DNA from 3 places in the Nonomuraea sp. NPDC003727 genome. Region 2 is predicted to be linked to each of the others. Evidence: predicted binding sites of a transcription regulator. Region 2 holds the regulator's gene; each other region holds the start of a gene.

Region 1 (7,227 bases), on a different contig from region 2:
TTGGGGAGGGATTACCGGGCCAGCATCCCGCCGACGAAGAGCACACCCTCGGCGACCACCCAGGCGAGCAGCGCGCCGCCGATCAGTACGGCGAAACGCGCGGGGAACAGCCACGCGCCGACGGTCATGACCGCCGCGACCACCGCGAACAGCCCCGACAGCATCGAGGCGCTGTCGAGACGGTCGGCACACGCCGCGGAGGTCTCACCGTCGGTGCAGAACGCCTCCAGCCCCCACCCGGCATACACCGACAATCCCCACAACGCCGCCAGCAGGAGGCTGGCGACCGTCGGAATGACTGGGGAGATCCTCACGCTGCCTCCTGATTAATCGATTGGAAGCTCCCGAGCCCGGGGGTAAGCTCAACGGTTCGCTGCCTTGTCTACCACCTCCGTTATCGAATGGGGAGGCGCTTTCGCATGCCCGGAAACCAGTTGGCTCCCGACATACCCACCGACGTGCTCGCCGCCGAGCGCGCCCATCTGGCCGAGTCCCGCGCGGCGCTGCGAGCGATGCGCGAGCACGCCCAGTCGCTGTCCGCCGACGCGGCGGGCGACTGGGTCTCGCAGCAGATCCTGCAGTCCCTGCTCGACCAGCGCGTCGCGGCGCTCGCCGACCATCCGGACACCCCCCTGTTCTTCGGCAGGCTCGACCGGGAGGACCACGACGACCTCCCCGGCGTCATCTACGTCGGCCGCCGCCACGTCCACGACGGCACCAGCCGCCCCCTGGTGATCGACTGGCGCGCCCCCGTCTCGGGCGCCTTCTACCAGGCCAGCCCCGCCGACCCGATGGGCGTCGTACGGCGCCGCCGCTTCGGCTACCACGGCGGCGACCTGACCGCCTTCGAGGACGAGCACCTCGAAGACGGCGCCGAGCTCGGCACCTCGAAGATCCTCACCGAGGAGATCGAGCGCCCGCGCACCGGCCCCATGCGCGACATCGTGGCCACCATCCAGCCCGACCAGGACGAGATCGTCCGCGCCGCGCTGACCCAGACCGTCTGCGTCCAGGGTGCCCCCGGCACCGGCAAGACCGCCGTCGGCCTGCACCGGGCCGCCTACCTGCTGTTCACCCACCGCGAGAAGCTCGGCAGGGCCGGCGTCATGATCGTCGGCCCGAACAAGGCCTTCCTGTCCTACATCTCCTCGGTGCTGCCCGCCCTCGGCGAGGTCAAGGTCGACCAGACCACGGTCGCCGAGCTCCTCGGCGACCACGACACCCCCGAAGACCCGCTCGTGGCCGCCGTCAAGGGCGACGCCCGCATGGCCAAGGTGCTCGAGCGCGCGCTCTGGCTGCACATCGTCAAGCCCACCGAGGGCCTCGTCTACACCAGGGGCGCCTACCGCTTCCGCGTCGCCGACCACGAGGTGCGCGAGATGGTGGCCTCGCTGCGCGGCACCACCAGGTACGGCCCCGGCCGCGCCGCCCTCGCCCAGCGGCTGGCACACCAGGTGCTGGTGCGCATGGAGCAGCGCGGCGACTCCCCCGACGACAGGGTCCAGGACGCGGTGGCCCGCTCCAAGCCGGTCAAGCAGCTGGTCGAGGCGGTATGGCCCAAGGTGACGCCCGCCCAGGTGCTCTTCCGCCTGCTCTCGGACGCCGACTTCCTGGCCGCCGCCGCGCGCTCCGACCTGACGGCCGAGGAGCAGCGGACACTGCTGTGGGGCAAGCCGTACCGGTCGTGGAAGTCGGCCAGGTGGTCGGCCGCCGACGCCGCGCTGCTCGACGAGCTCGCCGACCTCGTCGAACGCACCCCCTCCCTCGGCCATCTGGTCGTCGACGAGGCGCAGGACCTGTCGGAGATGCAGCTGCGGGCGCTCGGGCGGCGCTGCCGTACGGGATCGGCCACGGTCCTCGGCGACCTCGCCCAGGGCACCACGCCGTGGTCGACCCGTTCGTGGAGCACCGTGCTGCGACACCTCGGCCAGGACTCCGGCGAGGTCACCGAGCTCACCCTCGGCTTCCGCGTGCCCCGCGAGGTGCTCGACTACGCCGCCCGGTTGCTGCCCTCCATCGCCCCCGACCTGGCCGCCCCCCGCTCCCTCCGCCCCGGCCAGGGCTCGCTGACGGTACGGCAGAGCGGCGAGGTGGTCGAAGCCGTCCGTGACGCGCTCGCCAAGGAGGGCTCGATCGGCGTCATCGTCCCGGACGCCATGGCCGAGGCGGTGTCGCGCTCCCTCGACGGCGTCCCGCACGCCCTGCTCGGGCCCGACTCGACCGAGGAGCACCGGCTCCTGGTCATCCCCGCCACGCTGGCCAAGGGCCTGGAGTACGACCACGTCATCGTCGTGGAGCCGGCGGACATCGTCGAGGCCGAGCCACGCGGTCTGGCCCGGCTGTACGTGGTGCTCACCCGCGCGGTCACCTCGCTGACGGTGCTGCACGCCAAGCCGCTCCCGGCGCAGCTCGCCACCGCCTGACGCGCCACCCGACCAGCCCCGGCCGCCCTCACGCCCTCTCCGCCACGTCCCGGAGAGGGCACCCTGAGGACTCGCGGAACGCCTCAGCAGGCGATGAGCCGCACCCGGTCACCACACAGGCGTCGACATGATCGGGCATCTGGCGGGCCACCGCTTCGGCCACATAGCCGGAGACGTTGTCGGTGAGCTTCTTCAGTTCGGCCATCTGCTCCGACGGCAGGGTGACGGTGATACGAGTCATGTCGTCCACGTAGTCAGCATGCTGAAAAGCATGCACCTACGCATGCGAAAAGGGGCGCCACCCGCGAACGGGTGCCGCCCCTTTCAGCTTGGGCAGGACTTAGAAGTCCATGTCCCCGCCGCCGGGCATGCCCGCCGGAGCAGCCGGGGTCTTCTCCGGCTTCTCGGCGATGACCGCCTCGGTGGTCAGGAACAGCGCCGCGATGGAAGCGGCGTTCTGCAGCGCCGACCGCGTCACCTTGGCCGGGTCGAGGATGCCCGCCTCGAACATGTTGACGTACTCGCCGGACGCGGCGTTGAGGCCCTCACCCGGGGTGAGGTTGCGCACGCGCTCGACCACGACGCCGCCCTCGAGGCCGGCGTTGACCGCGATCTGCTTCAGCGGCTCCTCCAGCGCCTTGCGGACGATCGCCGCACCGGTGGCCTCGTCACCCTGGAGCTCGAGCTTGTCGAACGCCTTGGTGCCGGCCTGCAGCAGGGCCACGCCACCGCCGGGGACGATGCCCTCCTCGACGGCCGCCTTCGCGTTGCGGACGGCGTCCTCGATGCGGTGCTTGCGCTCCTTGAGCTCGACCTCGGTCGCGGCACCGGCCTTGATGACGGCGACACCACCGGCGAGCTTGGCCAGGCGCTCCTGGAGCTTCTCGCGGTCGTAGTCGGAGTCGGTGCGCTCGATCTCGGCGCGGATCTCGTTGACCCGGCCGGCGATCTGCTCGGGGTCACCGGCGCCGTCGACGATGGTGGTCTCGTCCTTGGTGACGACGACCTTGCGGGCGCGGCCGAGCAGGTCGAGGGTGGCGGACTCGAGCTTGAGGCCGACCTCCTCGGAGACGACCTGGCCACCGGTCAGGGTGGCGATGTCGCCCAGCATGGCCTTGCGGCGGTCACCGAAGCCGGGAGCCTTGACGGCGACCGACTTGAACAGGCCGCGGATCTTGTTGACGACCAGGGTGGCCAGGGCCTCGCCCTCGATGTCCTCAGCGATGATCAGCAGCGGCTTGCCGGCCTGCACGACCTTGTCGAGCAGCGGCAGCAGGTCCTTGTTGGCCGAGACCTTGGAGTTGACGATGAGGATGTAGGGGTCCTCGAGGACCGCCTCCATGCGCTCGGGGTCGGTCACGAAGTAACCGGAGACGTAGCCCTTGTCGAAGCGCATACCCTCGGTGAGCTCGAGCTCGAGGCCGAAGGTGTTGCTCTCCTCGACGGTGATGACGCCTTCCTTGCCGACCTTGTCCATCGCCTCGGCGATGAGGTTGCCGATCTCGGCGTCGCCGGCGGAGATGGAGGCGGTGGAGGCGATCTGCTCCTTGGTCTCCACGTCCTTGGCCAGCTTGGAGAGCTCCTCGCTGACGCGCTCGACGGCGGCCTCGATGCCCTTCTTCAGGGACATCGGGTTGGCGCCGGCGGCGACGTTGCGCAGGCCCTCGCGTACCAGCGCCTGGGCGAGCACGGTGGCGGTGGTGGTGCCGTCACCCGCGACGTCGTCCGTCTTCTTGGCGACTTCCTTGACCAGCTCGGCGCCGATCTTCTCCCACGGGTCCTCGAGCTCGATCTCCTTGGCGATGGAGACACCATCGTTGGTGATCGTGGGAGCGCCCCACTTCTTCTCCAGCACGACGTTGCGGCCCTTGGGGCCGAGGGTCACCTTGACGGCGTCGGCGAGCTGGTTCATACCGCGCTCGAGACCGCGCCGGGCGTCCTCGTCAAACGCGATCATCTTGGCTGCCATAAGGCTAGACCTCCCAGATGCAGGGTGGCTTGCAGCGGACCGAGCCGACGCCCGCGACGGCATGGGCCCGACTCCATTCGGCGGACCCCATCGTCTCGATCCCAGTGTCTGGCACTCTCATAACCAGAGTGCCAACGAACTGTTTAGCACTCTACCCTGCCGAGTGCAAGCGAGGCGCGCTTTCGCCCAGGTCAACCCCGCACGCGGGTCGTCGCGGAGAACGCTTCGCGATCATCGCCGCTTTCGTCACGCGGCCACGCGGAGCCGTCCGCCCCCTGCCCCATGGCTCCAGAGTACGACGGGCAGGCCCGATCGGCTGACGCGGACCGGACCTGCCCGGATCGACGAAAAGGACATGACAGATCCGCACGGACTGCGCCGCCGTGTGAGCTGCCGGTGCCTTGATGGTTCTGGTTCAGACAGTCCTGACGGATTCCGCCTGGGGACCCTTCTGGCCCTGGGTTATCTCGAACTCGACCCGCTGGCCCTGCTCGAGTGCCCGATAGCCGTCCATCAAGATCGCTGAGTAATGGACGAATACATCCTTACCACCGTCTACCGCGATGAAGCCGTAGCCCTTGTCCGCGTTGAACCACTTGACGGTGCCCTGCGCCACTTCCGACTCCTCTTACTGGGCTCCGGACCCCGCCCATTCACTCGCGGGATCCGCGATCGCCACGACTTATGGGGAAATCAGCCGGACGATCGCCCTCGACCATACCTGTGGCATGCCGTAGAACAACAGAGTCAATCGCCAAACTCGTTCTCGGTGTTCGTGACGGGCATTCTTGTAGTGGCCTAAAGGTTAGTCAAATATTCCATCTTCCGATGAAGAAACCCTCTCACCTGGCATGGACAACCTGCGACTTTCGGCCAGGACACCGCCACGGAAGGGTGTCCGCGCCGCCACACCGGGCCACTCCCGAGTCAGGGCCCGCGATTGCCGCCACACCACTCAGAAAACGGTCAAAAGTCACGAAAACGCCCGCGAGGCAATCCTCGCGGGCGTCCGTGAAGCCGGAATACGGTCAGCCGCCGGCCACGGCCGGGATGATGGAGATCTGCACTCCCTCGGGAGTGGCGCTCTCGAGGCCGTCGACAAAACGGACGTCCTCTTCGCCGACATAAACGTTGACAAAACGGCGAATCTTGCCCGATTCATCCAAAATGCGCGCGCCGATACCCGGGTAGTCGGCGTCGAGCTTCTGCAGCACCTCGCGAAGGGTGGCACCCTCGCCGCTCACCTCGGAGCTGCCGCCGGTGTACGTGCGCAGAATGGTGGGGATCCGCACCGAAACGCTCATGACTAGTACCTTTCCTTTCAGACAGCCCAGACAGCCCAGACAGCCCAGACAGACAGCTCAGACAGCCGCGCGGAACGCGTCGAGGGACGGCCTGATCACGGCCGTGGGCGTGGCGTCGTCCGCGATCGCGTCGAGCGTCTTGAGCCCGTCACCGGTGTTGAGCACCACGGTGGTCAGCGCGGGGTCGAGCTGACCCGTCTCGACGAGCTTCTTCAGCACGCCCACCGTCACGCCGCCCGCGGTCTCGGCGAAGACGCCCTCCGTGGAGGCCAGCAGCTTGATGGCCGACACCACCTCGGCGTCGGTGACGTCCTCGACGGCCCCGCCGGTACGGCGCGCGATGTCGAGCACGTACGGCCCGTCGGCCGGGTTGCCGATGGCCAGCGACTTGGCGATGGTGTCCGGCTTGACCGGCTGGACCACGTCGTGGCCCGCCTTGAAGGCCGTGGACACCGGCGAGCAGCCGAGCGCCTGGGCCCCGAAGATCTTGTAAGGGGTGTCCTCGACCAGGCCGAGGGCGATCAGCTCCTTGAAGCCCTTGTCGATCTTGGTGAGCTGCGACCCGGAGGCCACCGGGATGACGATCTGGTCGGGCAGCCGCCACCCGAGCTGCTCGGCGATCTCGTAGGCCAGGGTCTTGGAGCCCTCGGCGTAGTAGGGCCGCAGGTTGACGTTGACGAAGCCCCACTTGTCGCCGAGCGGGTCGCCGATGAGCTCGGAGCAGAAGCGGTTGACCTCGTCGTAGGTGCCCTGGATGCCGACCAGCTTGCCGCCGAAGACCCGGGCCATGGCGATCTTCGCCTGCTCCAGGTCCGCGGGGATGAAGACGCACGCCTCGAACCCGGCCCTGGCGGCGGCCGCGGTCACCGCGCCCGCCAGGTTGCCGGTGGAGGAGCACGACAGCGTGTGGAAGCCGAAGTTGCGCGCCGCCTCGACGGCGATGGCGACCACCCGGTCCTTGAAGGAGTGGGTGGGGTTGCCCGAGTCGTCCTTCACGTACAGGTCGCGCAGGCCCAGGACCTTGCCGAGGTTGGTGGCCTGGACGAGCTTCGTCCAGCCGGGGTTCATGTTCTGCTTGCCGGCCACGTCGACGGGGACCGGCAGCAGCGAGCGGTAGCGCCAGATGTTCGCGGGTCCTGCCTCGATGTCGGCGCGGGAGACCGACCCGAAGGAGTAGGCCACCTCGAGCGGGCCGAAACACTCCAGACACGCGAAGCTGGGGCCGAGGTCGTAGCGTGCGCCGCACTCGCGGCAGGACAGAGCGACAGCAGGACCGAAGTCAAGCGACATGAAGCGAGGCCTTCCCTCATCTTCGTCTGCGACCACCCTGGCCACAGACCGGAATTGGCACCTGTCCCGGCCGGCCTCGTCACTTCACGAGCTCAGTCCGGGAGGGTTGCCGGGGCTTCGCAGGGCCGGTCCCTCCACCCCTCTGGATGAGCAATATGGAGTTATGCGAATCACCATACCCGGCCATGCTCACGACATGACCGACCGTCTCACTAACTGAGACGATACGTATCACCCAGGG
Region 2 (7,227 bases):
CGGTCACGGTGGAACCCTATCGTCACTCGAGAGAAAGGAGGGGACCCGCTGTTGCCAATCGGTAATCCGTCATACCGTGCGTACAAAGATCCCCGCGGTTAGGGTGTGTGTGCGACAATCCACCGAAAACTAAGACGATTCAGGGTCGGGCGAGGCCACCTGGCGAGGACACGACTGGGTCATGCCCCCTAAGGAACCGCAAGAGCGTAAACCCCCCGGGAAGGCTGAGCGTCCCACTGATGTGACCACCGAAACCCTTCTGGCCGACAGGTCGTTAGGGGCGGTGCCGGTCGGGTGGGATGCCGACATGGCCGTGACCGCGCTCTACAGCGCCCACTTTCGGTCATTGGTGCGTCTCGCTGTGTTGCTGGTACGCGACATAGCAACCGCGGAGGAAGTCGTGCAGGACGCGTTCGTCGCCATCCATGGCGCCTGGCGCAGACTTCGCGACCCCGACAAAGCACTCGCCTACCTACGTCAGTCTGTCGTCAACCGGTCCCGTTCCGTGCTGCGTCACCGCGCGGTCGTCGAAAAGTACGCTCCCAAAGGCCTGCCCGACGCCCCGAGCGCCGAGAACGGCGCGATCGGCGAGCTTGAACGCTCGGCCGTCATCGAGGCACTGCGGGCCCTGCCCGCGCGACAGAGAGAGGCGCTCGTTCTTCGTTATTACGGTGACCTGTCCGAGGCCGAGATCGCCCATGCCATGGGCATCAGCAAGGGCGCCGTCAAGAGCCACACGGCTCGCGGCATGGCGGCCCTGCGTTCCGTTCTGGAGAAGATGTCATGACCCTGCCACCCGACGAGCACGGCGAGATCCTGCGCCGGGTGCTGCGCGCGGAGGCGGACGCGGTCGTGCCGTCTCCCGAGGGCTTGGAGATCATCCGCGCCCGCATCGAAAGGCGCGGGCTGCGGGGACTGTTCTGGTGGCGGGCGGGCGCCGCGGCGGCGGGCGCGGTTCTCGTGGCGGGGACGATCGTGATGGTCGTCCCCGACCTCCGCAACATGGTGATCGTCCCCGCGGTCCCCGTCGACAACGGCACCGAGCTGCCCCCCGACAACTCCTCGACCACCCGCCCGCCGGCCAAGCTGCCGCCGACGCGGCGCACCCAGCCCGCCGTCCCGCCGCCTCCCGTGACCCACTCACCGGCCACCGAGACCTCCGAGACGCACGCCCCGGTCAAGAAGACCCCGACGCCGACCCCCACCCCGACGCCGTGCGCCAAGGAAAGCGCGCAGCCGCGTGCGGAGGAGTGTCTCGACGCCACCCCGACGCCGACCCCGTCGGCCACGCCGTCAGAGACGACCCAGAACCCCGACAACCCCGACTGCAGCGCCGAGCAGTGCTCGCCCGAGGACCCCGCGCCCTCACCGAGCGAGATCGCCACCCCGCTGTCCAGCCCCTAGCATCACCAGCGCCCCGTACGCGCCTGCACGACGGCGGCCGCCGCGACCCCCGCCGTGGAGGTGCGCAGCACCGTCGGCCCGAGCAGCACCGGCACGGCCTTCGCCGCCGTGAACCTGTCGAGCTCGTCCTCTGAGATCCCGCCCTCGGGCCCCACCACGAGCACGATGTCGCCGGCCACCGGCAGTTCGACGCTCGCCAGCCCCTCCTCCGCCTCCTCGTGCAGCACCAGCGCCAGCGCGGCCCCGGCCAGCAGCTCGGCCACCTGGGCCGTCGAGTGCTGCGGCGTCACCTGGGCGGCGTGGAACCTGCGGGCCTGCTTGCCCGCCTCCCTGGCCGTCGCCTGCCACTTCGCCAGCGACTTGGCCGCCCGCTCGCCCTTCCACTGCGTGACGCTGCGCGCCGCCGACCAGGGGACTATCACGTCGACGCCCGCCTCGGTCATCATCTCCACCGCCAACTCGCCCCTGTCGCCCTTCGGCAGCCCCTGCACCACGACCAGCCGCGGCGACGGCGCGGGAACCTCGAAACGGCGCAGGACCTCCACCCGCAGGCCGTCCTTGAGCACCTCGACGGCCACACACTCGGCGACCGCGCCCGCCCCGTCGGTCAGGTCGATCCGCTCGCCCGCCCGGATACGCCGCACGGCTGCCGCGTGCCGCCCTTCGGGGCCGCCGAGAACGAACTGCGCGCGGCCGAGATCGGCCGCGTCGGCGAGGAACACGGGCACGGTCACAGGAGCCTCCCCTGGGCGGGCGACGTTACGGCGGCCGGCCGGAGTCCCGCTGGAGCAGCGTGATGGACGGGCCCCGGCCGCGTGACCGCGGTGGGGCCGAGCCGGCCTGCCGTACCGGACGGTGGACTAACGGCCGTTGAAGGCGTCTCTCAGCCGGGAGAAGAACCCCTGCTGGCCGGGGGCGAACTTGCCCGGCGGACGCTCCTCACCGCGCAGCTTGGACAGCTCGCGCAGCAGGTCCTCCTGCGCCTGGTCGAGGCGGGTGGGCGTCTCCACGTTGACGTGGATCAGCAGGTCGCCGCGGCCCGTCTCGTTCAGGCGCTGGACGCCCCTGCCGTACATGGTGATGACCTGGCCCGACTGGGTGCCCGGCCGGACGTCGATCTCCTCGGCGCCGTCGAGCGTCTCCACCGTCAGCGACGTGCCGAGGGCCGCAGCGGTCATCGGGATCTGCACGGTGCAGTGGAGGTCGTCGCCGCGCCGCTCGAAGATCTCGTGCGGCTTCTCGACGATCTCCAGGAACAGGTCTCCGGGAGGGCCGCCGCCGGGGCCGACCTCGCCCTCGCCGGCCAGCTGGATGTGGGTGCCGTCCTCGACGCCCGCGGGGATGCGCACCTTGATCGTACGGCGGGTGCGGACCCGGCCGTCGCCCGAGCACTCCTGGCAGGGGTGGCGGATGATCGAGCCGAAGCCGCCGCACTGGGGGCACGGCCGCGAGGTCATGACCTGGCCCAGGAACGACCTGGTGACCTGGGAGATCTCACCGCGCCCCTGACACATGTCACAGGTGTCGGGATGCGTGCCTGGAGCGGCGCCCGAACCGGAGCACACCTCGCACAGCACGGCCGTGTCGACGTTGAGCTCCCTGGTGGTGCCGAACGCCGCCTCGCGCAGGTCGAGCTCGACCCTGATGGTCGCGTTACGCCCTCTCCTGGCGCGCGAGCGGGGGCCTCGGGCGCCGCCCGCCGTGCCGAAGAAGGCGTCCATGATGTCGCTGAAGGGGAAGCCTGCGCCGAATCCGCCGGCTCCGGCACCCGCGCCCGCGCTCGCGAAGGGGTCGGCGCCCAGGTCGTACATCTGGCGCTTGTTGGGATCGGACAGGACCTCGTAGGCCTGCGTGATCTCCTTGAAGCGCTCCTGGGTCGCCGGATCGGGGTTCACATCGGGGTGCAGCTCGCGCGCCAGCCGACGATACGCCTTCTTGATCTCGTCCTGACTGGCGTCACGGCGCACCCCGAGGGTGCCGTAGTAGTCGTTTGCCACTTATCGACCTCTTATGATGCAGCCAGGATCTGGCTGACGTAGCGGGCCACCGCGCGTACAGCGCCCATCGTCACGGGGTAGTCCATCCGGGTGGGACCGAGCACGCCGAGGCGGGCCCCGGAACCGTACCCGGTGGCGACGAGGGAGGTGCCACGCAGTCCTGTGTAGGGGTTCTCCGAGCCGATCCTGACGGTGAGCGTGGTCGGCATGTCGGAAGTCTCGCCGAGCAGGCGCATGAGCACCACCTGCTCCTCCAGCGCCTCGAGCACGTCGCGCAGGCCCGTGGTGAAGTCGGCGCCCGCCAGGTTGGCCGCCCCGGCGAAGACGATCTTCTCGTCGTGGCGGTCGACCAGGGTCTCCAGCAGCACCGACAGGATCGTCGCCGCCGCCGGCCGGTCCTCGACCGCCAGCCGCTCGGGCAGGTCGGCGACCTGCTCGGGCACCTTGTTGAGCCCGCAGCCGTCGAGGCACGCGTTGAGCACCGCGCGCAGGTGCGCGACCCTCGACTCCTCGATCGGCTCGGGTAGCTCGATGACGCGCTGCTCGACCCGGCCGGTGTTCGTGATCAGCACGAACATCACCCGCCTGTCGGTCAGCGGGACCAGCTCCAGATGACGGACCGTCGACTGCGACAGCGTCGGGTACTGCACCACCGCCACCTGTCTGGTCAGCTGCGCCAGCAACCGGACCGTGCGGGTGACCACGTCGTCGAGGTCGACCGCACCGGCGAGGAACGTCTCGATCGCCCTGCGCTCGGCGGCCGAGAGCGGCTTGATCTGCGACAGCCTGTCCACGAAGAGCCGGTAGCCCTTGTCCGTCGGCACCCGTCCGGCGCTGGTGTGGGGCTGGGCGATGTAGCCCTGCTCCTCCAGCGCCGCCATGTCGTTCCTGACCGTGGCCGGGGAGACGTTCAGGTTGTGGCGCTCGGCCAGCGCCTTCGAGCCCACCGGTTCGTTGGTGGACACGTAGTCCTCGACAATGGCGCGGAGCACCGCAAGCTTCCGATCATCGAGCACGTGCTCACCTCCCTGCCTGTTGAGGAACGACAGGTCTAGCACTCTGTGTTCCCGAGTGCCAAGTGTACGGCTCTCGCCCACAAGGTGCGATAACACGCGGAGTCAAGCCGGCCGCAAGCCGTACGCCGACAATACTGTCCATGACCGACGTTCCACCGCCCCCCTGGCGGTACCCCGAAGAGGGGCCCTGGCGTCCTTCTCGTCGCGCGCCGCTGCGACACGGCGATTTGCTACGGTCCCCCCATGTACGAGCGTGACGTCCTTGCGGGGAACTGGCGGCGCCCCGGCAAGGGGAAGATCCCGGTCGTGCCGGCCGAACGCGACCTGGTCGTGGAGGACGCCGACAGCGGGTTCTGCGGCGCGGTGGTGGCCTGCGACAAGGAGGCGGTCACGCTCGAGGACCGCTTCGGCAAGCGCCGGCTGTTCCCGCTGGCGCCCGCCGCGTTCCTGCTGGAGGGCAGGCCCGTGACCCTGGTACGGCCCGCCGCCGCCCCCGCCGGTCCCCGGCGCAGCGCCTCCGGCTCGATCGCCGTCGAGGGGCTGCGGGCCAGGGTCGCGCGGGAGAGCCGCATCTACGTCGAGGGCGTGCACGACGCCGCGCTCGTGGAGAAGATCTGGGGCCACGACCTGCGGGTCGAAGGCGTGGTCGTGGAATACCTCGAGGGCGTGGACGACCTGCCCGCCATCGTGGCCGAGTTCGCGCCGGAACCGGGGCGCAGGCTCGGCGTGCTGGTCGACCACCTGGTTCCCGGCTCGAAGGAGAGCCGCATCGCCGCCCAGGTCACCTCCCCGCACGTGCTGGTCGTCGGGCACCCCTTCGTCGACATCTGGCAGGCGGTCAAGCCGTCCGTGCTGCGCATCCCCGCGTGGCCGGAGGTGCCGCGCGGACTACCGTGGAAGGAGGGCGTGATCGCCGCGCTGGGCTGGGGACTCGAACCGGCCGACGCGTGGCGCAGGATCCTCGGCGCCGTGTCCACCTATGCCGACCTCGAGCCGTCACTGCTCGGCCGGGTCGAAGAGCTGATCGACTTCGTGACGGAGACATCATGAGCGAGAACCATCCGCAGCCGGACGGCGACGCCACCAGACGCGTCGAACGTTCCGACCTGCCGGGCTCCGGCCCGCAGCCCGGCGGCCCGCCCTCGGAGGGTCACGGCCTTCCCCAGGGTCACGACCAGGCGGGCGGCCACGGCCAGCCCTCCGGCGGGTATGGCCAGCCCTCCGGCGGGCACGCCCAGCCGCCCGGCGCTTACGGCCAGCCTTCCGGTGGGTACGGCCCGCCGCCCGGCGGTTACGGCGCACCCCAGGGTCACGGCACCCCCTCAGGCGGTCACGACCCCTCCCAGGGTTACGGCTCCGCCCAGGGTTACGACCCCTCCCAGGGTTACGGCCCGCCCCAGGGTTACGGCCCGCCCCAGGGTTACGGCCCTTCGCCCGGCCACGGCCCGTCCCAGGGTTACGATCAGCCCTACGGCGCGCCCCAGGGCTACGGCCAGCCGCCCGGATACGGCCCTCCCGGCTACCCGCGCCCGCCGCACGTGCCCGGCCAGTTCGGCCCGCGGCCCGGCAGCGACGACACCAGCATGGCGATGCTCGCCCACCTGCTCGGCATCCTCACCGGCTTCGTCGGCCCGCTGATCCTCTACTTGGTCAAGCGTGACGAGTCCCCCTACGTCCGCGACCAGTCGGCGCAGGCGCTCAACTTCCAGATCACCGTGTTCATCGGGTACATCGTCTCCATCGTGCTGGCGTTCCTGCTGATCGGCTTCCTGCTGATGTTCGTGCTGTGGATCGCCTCGCTGATCTTCGCGATCATGGCGGCCATGGCGGCGAACCGGGGCGACAAGTACCGCTATCCCGTCAACATCAACTTCGTCAGCTGAGGGTGCGCCGGGCTCCTCGGCGACCGGGTGGGCAGGCGTCGGTGTCCGGTGGGGCCTTCTCGTCCTCACACGGGCTTCCGAGCCTGCTCCACGGGCCGGTCGCAACCGGCCCGAACCGGCGCGCGGTATCCGACCGGCATCAACCGCCCGGCACCACCCGCACCAGACCCACCTCGACCACCCGGCACCGCCCGCACCAGACCGGTCTCGACCACCCGCACCTGACCGACCGACCTGGACCGCGCAGACCCGGCCGTCCCCCGCCGGCACGATGGCGTGTGACGCGGGCTCGCCGCGCGGGTCACATGGTCAGGTCGCGGATCAGGGCGTCGGCCAGCAGCCGGCCCCGCAGGGTGAGCACCATGCGACCCGCCTTGAAGGGCTCGGTCTCCAGCAGCCCGTCGCCCATCGCCCTGGCCACGGCCGTACGGGTGTTCGCGGCCACGTCGGCCAGCGGATAGCCGGAGGCCAGCCGCAACTCCAGCATCAGCCGCTCCACCTCGCGGTCGTCAGCGCCGAGCACCTCCCGCGCGTGCGCCGGCGAGGTGCCCGCGGCCAGGCGCTGGGCGTAGGCGGCCGGGTGCTTGACGTTCCACCAGCGGGTGCCGCCCACGTGGCTGTGCGCGCCGGGCCCGACCGCCCACCAGTCGCCGCCGGTCCAGTAGAGCAGGTTGTGCCGGCACCGGCCCGCGTCGGAGGTGGCCCAGTTCGACACCTCGTACCAGGCGAAGCCCGCCTCCGACAGCATCTTGTCGGCGATGACGTAGCGGTCGGCGGCCACGTCGTCGTCGGGCATCGGCAGTTCGCCGCGCCTGATCCTGGCCGCCAGCCTGGTGCCCTCCTCGACGATGAGCGAGTAGGCCGACACGTGGTCGGGCTCGGCCTCGATCGCCGCCCGCAGCGAGGCCCGCCAGTCGTCGTCGCTCT
Region 3 (7,227 bases), on a different contig from region 2:
CGGTTCTCCGGCCACCGGCAGCCTCGGACGAGGCGCGGAATGCCACCGGACCCCCCTCCGTGTCCAGGTGGCGGCGCTGTTCGTCCTGCTGGTGCCGACGCTGGGTTAATGCTGCGTTACGCGATGGCACATCGCAATGTGAAAACGTGCAATTGCACGAAGTTGCACGTGGCGCGAAGCAGTCGGCGCAAGGGCGGGACACGGCCCTGCGACCGGGTTATCCTCGCGGCACGCCCGTGTCCCCCCTACGGAGCACCGCACATGCGCAACCACTCCAGCACCACGTCGGACCCTCTCGAGACCCTCGGCCTCGATCCGGGGCAAACCGCGCTCTACACGGCGGTGCTGAGACTGCACCGGGCCACGGTGACCGAGCTCGCCGCGGCCATGGACGGCCCCGCCGACGCCGTCGGCAGGCAGCTCGACGACCTCGTCCGGCTGGGCGTCGTCGACGAGCAGTCGGGCCACTACCTCGCCCGCCACCCGGCCGGCGCCCTCGGCAGGCTCATCGCCCAGCGCCTCGACCTGCTGGCGGAGGAGAGCCGCCGCATCGACTCCGCCCTGTCGTCCATCCGCCACCTGATCCGCGACTACGACGCCGGCCGCGACTACCAGAGCGGGCCCTTTCCCGTCGAGCTGGTCAGCGGCGCCGACATCCTCTACGAGAGCGTGGTCGGCATGGCCGTCCAGGCGCCGCCGATGGACCTGCTCACCGCCATCCCCGACGAGCGCACCATGCTCGACTTCGCCCGCAAGTTCGCCGACCCGTGGGTCGACGCCCAGCAGCGCGAGCTGCTGTCGCTGCGCGCGGTCATCCCGGTCTCGACGCTCACGCTGCCGGGCGTGCGCGACCAGCTGACCCGCTTACTGGCCAGCGGAGGCCAGGTCCGCACGCTCGACCGGGTGCCGAGCTGGTTCATGACCGCGGGGCCCGGGGTGGCGGGGCTGCCCGCCACGTGGGGCGGCAACCTGCCCGACCACGCCTACAACTTCTACGTCGTCCGGGCGCCGATCGTGGTGGGGGTGCTGCACTCGCTGTTCGAGGAGCTGTGGGCGCGGGCCGTACCACTGCCCTGGGGACGCAAGGGCGACGGCATGGTGCAGGTGCTGCGGCTGGCCGCGCAGGGCATGTGCGACGACTCCATCGCGCGCCATCTCGGGGTGTCCGTCCGCACCGTCCGCGCCAGGTTCGCCGACGCCATGGCCGAGCTGGGCGCCCAGTCACGTTTTCACGCGGGCGTGGAGGCCGCGCGACGAGGATGGCTCACCTGAAGGACCCCATCGGTCTTATGGTGGGAAGGTGTTGGAAGATGTGCCACCGGACCCGTTCGCGGACGACCCGAACGATCCCAGCTCGGCCCTGGGCGATCTCGACGACGCCGAGCCGCTGACCGCTGCCGAGCGCGACGAGGCCATCACCGACCTGGCCGACGTCGAGGTCTTCCGCTCCCTGCTGGAGCCGCAGGGAGTGCTGGGCCTGGTCCTCGACTGCCCGGAATGCTCCGAACAGCACTTCTTCGACTGGGACCTGCTGCGCGGCAATCTCCGCCAGATGATCGAGAACGGCCAGCCGCAGGTGCACGAGCCGGCCTTCCATCCGGACCCGTCCGACTACGTCAGCTGGGAGTACGCCAGAGGCTACGTCGACGGCGTCATCGACACCGAAGAGCGACGCTGACCGACGTCCTCCAGCAGCGCCGCGAGCAGCGCGGCGGCCGGATCACCGAGGGGCGGCGGCTCGCCCCGTGACAACGCGTCGAGGAGCGCGTCGCTTTCTTCTTCGGTCAAGCGATCGACTCCAGCTCGGCCATCTGCCGGAGCCTGGCCAGCGCCCGATGCTGGGCGACCCTCACCGCACCTGGTGTCATGCCGAGTACATTACCTGTCTCCTCGGCCGACAGCCCCGACACCACCCGCAACAGCAGCAGCTCGCGCTGGTTGTCCGGCAGCCGCGACAGCAGCCTGCGGGCGTGCTCCACCTCGATGTAGCGGACGACCGTCTCCTCCGGCCCCGGCCCCTCGTCGGGCCCGTCGGGCAGATCCTGCGTCGGTACGGCGGAGCGCACCGAACTGCGCAGCGCGTCGGCCACCTTGTGGGAGGCGATCCCGAACACGAAGGAGGCGAACGGCCGGCCCATGTCACGGTAGCGGGGCAGCGCGGACAGCACGGCGATGCAGACTTCCTGCGCCACGTCATCGGCGATGTGATATTGCCCGGAAACCCTCCCCAGTCGCGCACGGCAATAGCGCACCACCATGGGACGGAGCTCCCCGAGCAGAGATTCGATCGCGGTGCGATCCCCCTGGACGGCGAGGCTCGTCAGTTCCCGAAGGTCGGACTCGTCCGCTCGTGCCGGAAGTCTCGACGCAAGCCTTACCCCAATTTTGGCGTCGGCGACGCTTCCCTCGCTCACGTTAGGCATGATGCCCGCACTGATCGTGCCTGTCGTCATAGCGAACGGCTACGGATTGGTCACATTGAAGCGACGATAACGCGGCGTAATCGGTCCGCCACACTAAGGGTTTCGGTGTGTGACGATATTTCAGGCCATTAGCTGAAATGCAGGAAACACGTCAGACGGGGGGACGCTTTACGAACGTGTTCGGTTTACCGCGAAATAGTTCTCTTTCCGGACAACTTCGCACTCGCCCACCCATCGCCTTTCCGCGAACTCTCCGTCACCACCCCACCGCCGAAACCGCATGACCACCCACCTGCGAGGACGGGTCGTTGCGGCGGGCGTTCCCGCCTCGGCGTGGCCCCTTCCGCCTTCTGTGCGCGGTTCAGGACGTCGGTTCAGGGGGCGTGACGTAACGGCGGCCCGCCCCGTCCCGCTGGAGTGGCGTGGCAGGACGGACCCCGGCCCGTGCCCACGGTGGGCGTGGGGGGCTTGCCGTACGGGAGACTGCCACCCCGGAGCGGCCCTCACCGTGCGGGAAGGGACTGCCGCCCCGGGGGCCGTCACGTCGCCTGGCAGGGGCGGATCGTCCCAGGAATGCGAAAGGTCCGCGCCCCGGGACGGGACGCGGACCTCAGGTCGACGCAGGTCAGTGGCCGTGGCCGTGACCGTGGCCGTGACCACCGGCGGCCGGGGCCTCCTCCTCGGGCTTGTCCACCACGAGAGCCTCGGTGGTGAGCAGCATGCCCGCGATGGACGCGGCGTTCTGGACGGCCGAGCGCGTCACCTTCACGGGGTCGATGACGCCCTGCGCCACCAGGTCGCCGTACTCGCCGGTCGCGGCGTTGAGGCCGTGACCCGCGGACATCTCGGAGACCTTGTGGGTGACGACGTAGCCCTCGAGACCGGCGTTCTCGGCGATCCAGCGGGCCGGCTCGATCAGCGCGCGGCGGACGACGCCCACACCGGTCGCCTCGTCGCCGGACAGACCGAGGTCGTCCAGGTCCTTGGAGACGTGGATGAGCGCGGAGCCACCGCCGGAGACGATGCCCTCCTCGATCGCGGCGCGGGTCGCGGAGATCGCGTCCTCGAGGCGGTGCTTCTTCTCCTTGAGCTCCACCTCGGTGGCCGCGCCGACGCGCAGCACGCAGACGCCGCCGGACAGCTTCGCGAGGCGCTCCTGGAGCTTCTCACGGTCCCAGTCGGAGTCGGACTGCTCGATGGCGAGCTTGATCTCCTTGACGCGGTCCTCGATCGCCTGCGCGTCACCGGCACCGTCCACGATCGTGGTGGCGTCCTTGGTGACGACGACACGGCGGGCGGTGCCGAGCACCTCGAGGCCGACCTGGTCGAGCTTGAGGCCGATCTCCTCGCTGACGACCTGGCCGGCGGTCAGGATCGCGATGTCCTGCAGCATGGCCTTGCGGCGGTCACCGAAGCCGGGGGCCTTGACGGCCACCGAGGTGAAGGTGCCGCGGATCTTGTTGGTCACCAGGACGGCCAGGGCCTCGCCCTCGACGTCCTCGGCGATGACCAGCAGCGCCTTCTTGGTCTGGGCGACCTTCTCCAGCAGCGGCAGGAAGTCGGCGATCGAAGCGATCTTGCCCTGGTGGATCAGGATGTACGGGTCCTCGAGGACCGCTTCCATGCGCTCGGGGTCGGTGACCATGTAGGCCGACAGGTAGCCCTTGTCGAACTGCAGGCCCTCGGTGAACTCGAGCTCCATGCCCATGGCGTTGGACTCTTCGACGGTGATGACACCGTCCTTGCCCACCTTGTCGAACGCCTCGGCGATCAGCTCGCCGATCTTGGCGTCCTGAGCGGAGATCGTCGCGACATTGGCGATCTCCTTCTTGTCCTCGACAGGGCGCGCGGAGGCCAGCAGCTTGTCGCTGACGGCCTTGGCGGCCTGGTCGATGCCGCGCTTGAGCGACAGCGGGGAAGCGCCCGCGGCCACGTTGCGCAGGCCCTCGCGGACCATCGCCTGGGCGAGGACGGTCGCCGTGGTGGTGCCGTCACCGGCGATGTCGTTGGTCTTGGTCGCCACTTCCTTGGCGAGCTGGGCGCCGAGGTTCTCGTACGGCGCCTCGAGCTCGACCTCGCGAGCGATGGTGACGCCGTCGTTGGTGATGGTCGGCGCCCCGAACTTCTTGTCGATGACCACGTTGCGGCCGCGCGGGCCCAGGGTCACCTTCACTGCGTCCGCGAGGGCGTTGACGCCGCGCTCAAGCGCGCGCCGCGCGTCCTCTTCGAACTCCAGGATCTTCGGCATGGGAAAAGTCCTCTCAGCGTCCCATCCGGAGACGTACGAGGGCCGCCGTCGCCTGCCTCAGCCGACGCGTCGGGCAGATGGCGGTCCATCAGGCACGTCCGTTGGCGGTGAAAGCCCCGGGCACTTGGCGGGCCCGGGGCTTTCTCACGGCTTACTTCTCGATGATGGCGAGAACGTCACGGGCGGAGAGCACGAGGTACTCCTCGCCGCCGTACTTGACCTCCGTGCCGCCGTACTTGCTGTAGAGGACGATGTCGCCCTCGCTGACGTCGAGCGGGATGCGCTTCTCGCCGTCCTCGTCCCAGTTGCCCGGGCCCACCGCGAGGACCTTGCCCTCCTGCGGCTTCTCCTTCGCGGTGTCCGGGATGACCAGGCCGGAAGCGGTGGTCTGCTCGGCCTCAAGCGGCTGGACCACAATGCGGTCGCCGAGCGGCTTAACGGGAACCTTAGTGGCGGTCGTCACGATCGGACCTCCCCTTCAGATTTGGATGATCTAGAAGAGGCGACCAGCTGGGCCTGCCGTCGCGGGTGTCAGACCTGCCTCGTCGCACGTTGGCACTCTCAAGGGGAGAGTGCCAACACGAAACAGTATGCAAGCAGGCCTTGCCCGTCAACACGAACCGCTCTGCTCAGCTCAGAGCGATACTCGGGCGCCGGAAAACTCCCCTCCCGGACGACACAGAGCCGCGAAAAGGGGAACACTGGACCACGTGACGACCAGAAACGGCGGTGACGACGACGCTACGATGCGTGACGTGACCAGCACGATGGATGACGTGCGCCACGTCCTCGCCAACTGGCCGTTGCCACCGGAGGGCGGGTGGACGGCCGACGACCTGGACCTGCTCCCCGAGGACGGGCCCCATGGCGAACCGGATCTCTTCAAGCATGTCGAACTCGTCGATGGAGCCCTCCTCCTCATGTCCCCCCAGAGACGCTTCCACGATCTCGTCATTCGCCGCCTCGCCACGGCTCTCGAAGGCCAGGCCCCTCTGGACCGCGGAATCGCGGCCCAGATGGACGTCACCATCGCGCCCCGCCAGCGCCCCTGCCCCGATCTCGTCGTGATCGACGCCACGGTCGCGGCCGACCTGGACCGCACGGCCTACACACCCCGTGAGGTCCACCTGGTGGTGGAGGTGGTCTCGCCGGAGTCGGAGCATCGTGACAACCACGTCAAGCCCGGCATCTACGCCGCGGCCGGCATCGAGCACTTCTGGATCGTGAAAGACGAGAACGGCAAGCCCGTCATCCACACCTACGAGCTCGACGAGGTCGTAGGCGCCTACGTCGCCACCGGCATCCACCGCGACCGGCTCGCCGTCTCCGTCCCCTTCCCCATCGACATCACGCTCGACGCCCTGCACTAACGTCGTATGGCGTGGACCACGACGCCTTCCTCGCACTCCTGACACCTCGCGGCCAGAAGGCCCTCGCCGAGGCCGTCGAACTGGCGAGCGGGGACCCCGTCGTGGCCGCGACCAGGCTGCGCAGGACCTACGACGCCGCCCTCACCTCCGCCGCCCTCACCCAGGCGAAGCTGCGGGAGCGGGGCAGGGCGAAGTTCGGCGACGACGCGGCGCTGATGTACTTCACTCCGCACGGGGTCGAGCAGGCCACCCGCCGCGAGGTCGCCGAGCACCGTGCCCGCCGGATCGCCCTCCTCACCGCCAGGCCCGCCGCTCCCGCGTCTCCGCACGAGATCCCCACCACGCCCCAGGGGGCACCGCCCCGGCCCGGCTCGCGCCTGCGGGTGGTCGACGTCTGCAGCGGCATCGGCGGCGACCTCGTCGCGCTGGCGCGCGCCGGCTGCGAGGTGGACGCCGTCGACACCGACCCCCTGACCGTCTCCGTCGCGCTGGCCAACGCCGACGCGCTGGGGCTGTCCGACAGGGTCACGGTCCGTACGGCTGACGCCGCCTCCGTGGACCCGGCCGCCTACGACGTCCTGTTCGCCGATCCCGCCCGCCGTACCGCGAAGGGGCGGACCTTCGACCCGAACGCCTACTCCCCCACCTGGCCGGTCATCCTCGACCTGCTCGAGCGGGCGCCGGCGGCGTGCCTGAAGGTGGCGCCGGGGATCCCCTACGAGTTCGTCCCGCCGGGCGCCGAGGCCGAGTGGGTCTCGTTCAAGGGCGAGGTCAAGGAGGCCGCCATCTGGACGGGCGCCCTGTCCGGCATGGCCGTGGACGCGGGCCAGGCAGGGACGTCCGTGGGTCAAGCGGGGACGGACGCGGGCCAGGCGGGGACGGACGCGGGTGGGCGGGCCGTACCCCGAGCCCGGATCGGCGAGGCGGCGGCGGGCGGCGCGGAGTTCGGCAGGAGGGCCACGTTGCTGCCCGAGGGCGGCACGCTCACCCCCACGGGCGCGCAGGCCCCCGTCGGCCCGGTGGGGCGCTACGTCTACGAGCCGGACGGCGCCGCCATCCGCGCGCACCTGGTCGCCGAGGTGGCCGCCATGGTCAACGGGCGCCTGGCCGACCCGTTGATCGCCTACATCACCGGTGACGATCTCGTCGACACCGTCTGGGCGTCCAGGTACGAGGTGAATGAAGT

The links. The regulator HrcA, encoded in region 2, represses chaperone genes, less so after heat shock. The targets are predictions, from matches to a motif close to TTGGCACTCTCNNNNNGAGAGTGCCAA.
Region 1: a site for HrcA is predicted at 4,501-4,527, ahead of groL (chaperonin GroEL). Genes of this name have one in related genera too.
Region 3: a site for HrcA is predicted at 5,224-5,250, ahead of groES (co-chaperone GroES). Genes of this name have one in related genera too.

The regions. Positions count from the first base shown of each region.
Region 1 is NZ_JBSFNE010000003.1:578,488-585,714, forward strand. Features, by position in the region: gene ACWDLG_RS11420 (hypothetical protein) at 12-314, opposite strand; gene ACWDLG_RS11425 (HelD family protein) at 420-2,423, shown strand; gene ACWDLG_RS11430 (hypothetical protein) at 2,452-2,664, opposite strand; gene groL (chaperonin GroEL) at 2,764-4,392, opposite strand; gene ACWDLG_RS11440 (cold-shock protein) at 4,808-5,008, opposite strand; gene ACWDLG_RS11445 (MoaD/ThiS family protein) at 5,421-5,696, opposite strand; gene thrC (threonine synthase) at 5,754-6,986, opposite strand; SAM riboswitch class I at 7,000-7,139, opposite strand; gene ACWDLG_RS11455 (RNA polymerase sigma factor) at 7,199-7,227, opposite strand, start outside.
Region 2 is NZ_JBSFNE010000002.1:300,476-307,702, forward strand. Features, by position in the region: gene ACWDLG_RS06655 (histidine triad nucleotide-binding protein) at 1-7, opposite strand, end outside; gene ACWDLG_RS06660 (SigE family RNA polymerase sigma factor) at 308-787, shown strand; gene ACWDLG_RS06665 (hypothetical protein) at 784-1,404, shown strand; gene ACWDLG_RS06670 (16S rRNA (uracil(1498)-N(3))-methyltransferase) at 1,407-2,138, opposite strand; gene dnaJ (molecular chaperone DnaJ) at 2,265-3,401, opposite strand; gene hrcA (heat-inducible transcriptional repressor HrcA) at 3,413-4,417, opposite strand; gene ACWDLG_RS06685 (DUF3097 domain-containing protein) at 4,661-5,467, shown strand; gene ACWDLG_RS06690 (DUF4870 domain-containing protein) at 5,464-6,300, shown strand; gene hemW (radical SAM family heme chaperone HemW) at 6,602-7,227, opposite strand, start outside.
Region 3 is NZ_JBSFNE010000005.1:68,444-75,670, reverse strand. Features, by position in the region: gene ACWDLG_RS14580 (helix-turn-helix transcriptional regulator) at 262-1,272, shown strand; gene ACWDLG_RS14575 (DUF5319 domain-containing protein) at 1,301-1,678, shown strand; gene ACWDLG_RS14570 (sigma-70 family RNA polymerase sigma factor) at 1,785-2,423, opposite strand; gene groL (chaperonin GroEL) at 3,049-4,671, opposite strand; gene groES (co-chaperone GroES) at 4,823-5,134, opposite strand; gene ACWDLG_RS14555 (Uma2 family endonuclease) at 5,418-6,041, shown strand; gene ACWDLG_RS14550 (class I SAM-dependent methyltransferase) at 6,053-7,227, shown strand, end outside.